One region of the Arthrobacter sp. JSM 101049 genome, then DNA from elsewhere that is predicted to be linked to it. Evidence: riboswitches for the same ligand, from Rfam matches in the RefSeq annotation. Region 1 holds a riboswitch; the other holds the start of a gene.
What was found. A riboswitch is a leader RNA that binds a small molecule or an ion and turns the genes downstream of it on or off. The one in region 1 is predicted to bind glycine.
Positions count from the first base shown of each region.

Region 2: linked by a shared signal. The riboswitch ahead of AB8M85_RS10140 (DUF5058 family protein) and the one ahead of gcvP (aminomethyl-transferring glycine dehydrogenase) in region 1 are both predicted to bind glycine.

Region 1 is NZ_JBGFFC010000001.1:624,648-626,841, reverse strand. Features, by position in the region: gene AB8M85_RS02950 (helicase-related protein) at 1-649, shown strand, start outside; glycine riboswitch at 735-834, shown strand; gene gcvP (aminomethyl-transferring glycine dehydrogenase) at 1,022-2,194, shown strand, end outside.
Region 2 is NZ_JBGFFC010000003.1:149,309-151,502, forward strand. Features, by position in the region: gene AB8M85_RS10135 (alpha/beta fold hydrolase) at 1-711, shown strand, start outside; glycine riboswitch at 886-978, shown strand; glycine riboswitch at 982-1,069, shown strand; gene AB8M85_RS10140 (DUF5058 family protein) at 1,143-1,892, shown strand; gene AB8M85_RS10145 (hypothetical protein) at 1,921-2,194, shown strand, end outside.

The sequences.
Region 1 (2,194 bases):
CGGGGACCCGGCGCAAGCGGTCCTGCACTACCGCTCCGAGGACCTGGGCCTGCGGTCCTTCTTCGGCACCCACCACACCGACGAGGATGCCGTCCGCGACGTGGCCAAAGCCCTGCGCGCGGCCGGTGGACCTCTCAAGGGGGCGGCCCTGCGCGAACAGGTCGGGCTGCCCGCGCGCCGGGTCACCGGCATCGTCAACCTGCTCGAATCCGCAGGAGTGCTCACCGCCCGGCGCGGCGGCCTGCGCATCGACCCGGACGTGCGCCCCGCCGAGGCGGTGCGGCGCGCCGTGGAGACGGCCGAGACCCGGCAGCGCATCGATGACACCCGGATCGAGATGATGCGCGGCTACGCCGAGACCGACGGCTGCCGGCGGCAGTACCTGCTGGGCTACTTCGGCGAGGAGCTGGCCGAAACCTGCGGCAACTGCGACAACTGCCTGGCCGGCACCGCGGTGGACATCAGCGACGAGGACGGGGACTTCGCCCCGCAGTCCGCTGTGGTCCACAAGGACTGGGGTCCCGGGATCGTCATGAGTATCGAGGACGACCGGCTGACCGTGCTGGTCGACGACGAGGGGTACAAGACGCTGTCCCTGCAGGCCATCGAGGACGAGCCCGGGCTGTTGCGCCGTGCCACGGAACGCTGAGTCCCCGGGTGCCTGGCGCCTGTTGTCCTGGTCACGGCGCCTCGGCTAAGATGGGGGAGTGCCCCGTCCGCGGGGCACACGCCAATGACATGCGGCGGGAGAGTCCCGTTCAGAACCACTGGCGGGCGCCGTAGGAGCAATACCCTCCCCGGGAATCTCTCAGGCACCCGTACCGCCGCGCTGAGGCAACTCTGGAAAGCAGCAGCACCACAAGGCACCGGTCCACCGGAGCCAGGGATGCTCTCACCGACGGTGCAAGCCGCGTCCGGGACACCGGCGCGGCGGAATCTCTCAGGTCCAATACAGAGTCGGGGAGGAACCGAAGCTCATTCGGCGTGCAGCGCACACCGACCACCCTTGGAGTTCCCCCAGATGACCGAGACCACGGCCCGTCCCACCACAGTCCCCGGCGACCTCGTGTTCGCCGACCGCCACATCGGCCCGCGTGGCGATGCCACCGAGACCATGCTGCGCCAGCTTGGCTACGCCAGCCTCGACGACCTCGTCGACACCGCAGTGCCCGCCGACATCCGCCAGTCCGAACCGCTGGACCTGCCCGCGGCCCGCTCCGAGGCCGAGGTCCTGTCCGACCTGCGCGCCATCGCCGCGAAGAACATCCTGAAGACCCAGATGATCGGCCAGGGCTTCTACGACACCTTCACCCCGCCGGTCATCCTGCGCAACGTCCTCGAGGACCCCGCCTGGTACACCGCCTACACCCCGTACCAGCCGGAGATTTCCCAGGGCCGCCTCGAGGCCCTGCTGAACTTCCAGACGATGGTCTCGGACCTGACCGGCCTGCCGATCGCCAACGCCTCGCTGCTCGACGAGGCCTCCGCCGTCGCCGAGGCCGTGCTGATGATGCGCCGCGCCAACAAGGCCAAGGGCGACGCCAAGACCGTCCTGGATGCCGACCTCTTCCCGCAGACCATCGCCGTCGTCGAGGGCCGGGCCAAGGCCCTGGGCTTCGAGCTCGAGATCGCCGACCTCTCCGCCGGCCTGCCCGAGGGCGAGATCTCCGGGATCGTGCTGCAGCAGCCGGGCAACTCCGGCCGTGTGGTCGACCAGGCCGCGATCATCGCCGCCGCCAAGGAACGCGGTGCCATGGTCACCGTCGCCGCCGACATCCTCTCGCTGACCCTCATCGTGCCCCCGGGCGAGCAGGGCGCCGACATCGCCGTCGGCAACACCCAGCGCCTGGGCGTCCCGCTGTTCTTCGGCGGCCCGCACGCCGCCTACATGTCCGTGCGCAAGGGCCTGGAGCGCTCGCTGCCCGGACGCCTGGTCGGCGTCTCCAAGGACGACGCCGGTCGACCCGCCTACCGCCTGGCGCTGCAGACCCGCGAGCAGCACATCCGCCGCGAGAAGGCCACCTCCAACATCTGCACCGCCCAGGCGCTGCTGGCCATCACCGCCTCCATGTACGGCGTCTACCATGGCCCGGAGGGCCTGCAGGCGATTGCCCGCCGCGCCCACCTGCGCGCCAGCACGCTGGCCGCCGTCCTGTCCGACGCCGGATTCGAGCTGGCCGCCGAGGCGTTCTTC
Region 2 (2,194 bases), on a different contig from region 1:
CAGGAGCAGATCGCGCCGCTGGTCGAGGCCGGCCACCGGATCATCACCTACGACCGCCGCGGCTTCGGATCCTCCGCACCCTCGCACCGGTACGACTACGACGCCCTGGCAGCCGACCTCGCCGCACTGCTGGAGGCACTGGACCTGCAGGACGCCACCCTGGTCGGCTTCTCCATGGGAGGCGGCGAGGTGGTCCGCTACATCACCCGGCACGGCGAGGACCGCCTGCGCTCCGTCGTCTTCGCCGCAGCGGTCCCCCCGTACCTGCTCAGGTCCGCCTCCAACCCGCAGGGGCCGCTGACGGAGTCGGCCGCCCAGGACATGCAGGTGCAGTTGGCCTCCGACCGCGAGGGGTTCCTCCAGGGGTTCATGCGGACCTTCTACTCTGCGTGGGGCCACCTGCTGGTCAGCGCCGAGGAGCTTGAGGCCGCCCTGGCGATGACCCGCGAAGCCCACCACGATGCGGTACTCGGCTGCATGGAGGCCTTCGGCTTCACGGACTTCCGCGACGAACTGGCCGGCATCTCCGTCCCCGCCCTGGTGGTCCACGGGGACAGCGACGGGATCGTCCCCCTCGACGGGTCGGGCCGGCGGACGCACGAAGCCGTCGTCGACAGCGAACTCGTCATCATCCGCGGTGGCCCGCACGGCCTGAACGCCTCGCACCCCGACGAATTCAACGCGGCGCTCTTGGAGTTCCTCGCCCGGTAGCGGCAGCCGCGTCGGTGACCGCCCTGCCGCGGAAACCGACGAACAAGTTCGCTGACCGAACATTAGTTCACAAATATTTCACTCTATGTCGCGGCGTATTTGGTGACGCGAGTCACGTCGGGGATCCTTGCAGGACGCGGCCACGTTCGCCGCCGTCAATTGAATACCTTCCGATCACACGCGGCTGGAGAGTCCCGACCACCACACTCGGGCACCGAAGGGGCAAGCTCCCGCAATCTCTCAGGTACCAGGTACAGCCACGTGAGGAGACTCTGGAGAGCGGCCGCCCCTCGGGCGGCCCACCGACGAGGCACACCGGCGCCAGCGCGCCGGTCCAACTTTCAGGTTCAGGACAGAGCGGGGACCGAGCACACCGGGCCATCCAACCTCCGGCCGTGCCGTTATTGCACCCTTCGATGAATGGTTGACCCATGCACCTGCCCACCGCGCTGCCCGCTGCCGCCGACAACAACTCCACGGACATCCTCGCCATCGCCAACTCGCCCATCCTCTGGGCCTGCGCGATCGGCGTCTTCCTCGTCATCATCGTCCAGAGCGTCATCTACCTGAAGGCCGCTCGCATCGCCGCCCCGTCCATCGGGATGACCTCGTCGGAGCTCAAGACGAGCTTCCGCGCCGGGGCCATCTCGGCGCTGGGGCCCTCGCTCGCCGTCGTCATGGTCGCCGTCGCCCTACTGACCGTCTTCGGCACGCCTGCTGTGCTGGTGCGCATCGGCCTGATCGGCTCCGTCTCCTACGAAACCGCAGCCGCGGCCATCGCCGCCAACACCGCCGGCGCCGAACTCGGCGGCCCCACCTACACCCAGGCCGTCTTCGGCCTCGCCCTGGCCGCGATGAGCCTGGGCGGCGCCATGTGGATGATCGCCACGCTCATCCTCACCCCGCTGCTCAAGCGGGGCGATTCGGCGCTGCGCAAGGTCAACCCCGCGATCATGCTCATCGTCCCCGGCGCCGCCATGGTCGGCGCGTTCTCCGTGCTCGGGATCGCCGAACTGCCCAAGTCGTGGATCCACGTCGTCGCGTTCCTGTCCTCCGCGGTGATCATGACCATCCTGATGGTGATCGCCAAACGCGTCGGCAAGCCCTGGATCAAGGAATGGGCGCTGGGCATCGCGATCATCCTCGGCCTGGCCATCACCTACGCCGCCACCCGCCTCTAGGCGCCGAACAGACTTCCAGGAGCACACCATGCCCATTGCAACCCAAGCGCACCAGGCGCTGTCCGCCTTCGACACCACCACCTCCCGATGGGGCCGGATCACCATGATCGCCGGCCTGTTCTTCTCCCTGTCCGCCCCGGCCTACCTCGTCTTCTTCTCGGGCCTGGACATCCAGGTCTCCGGCATCCTCGGGGCGTTCGCCGCCCTGGCCGCCGTGTTCGGCGTCATCTGGATCGTGGAACCGCTGACCTACTACCCGATCCTCGGCGCCTCCTCGATGTACCAGGCGTTCATGATCGGCA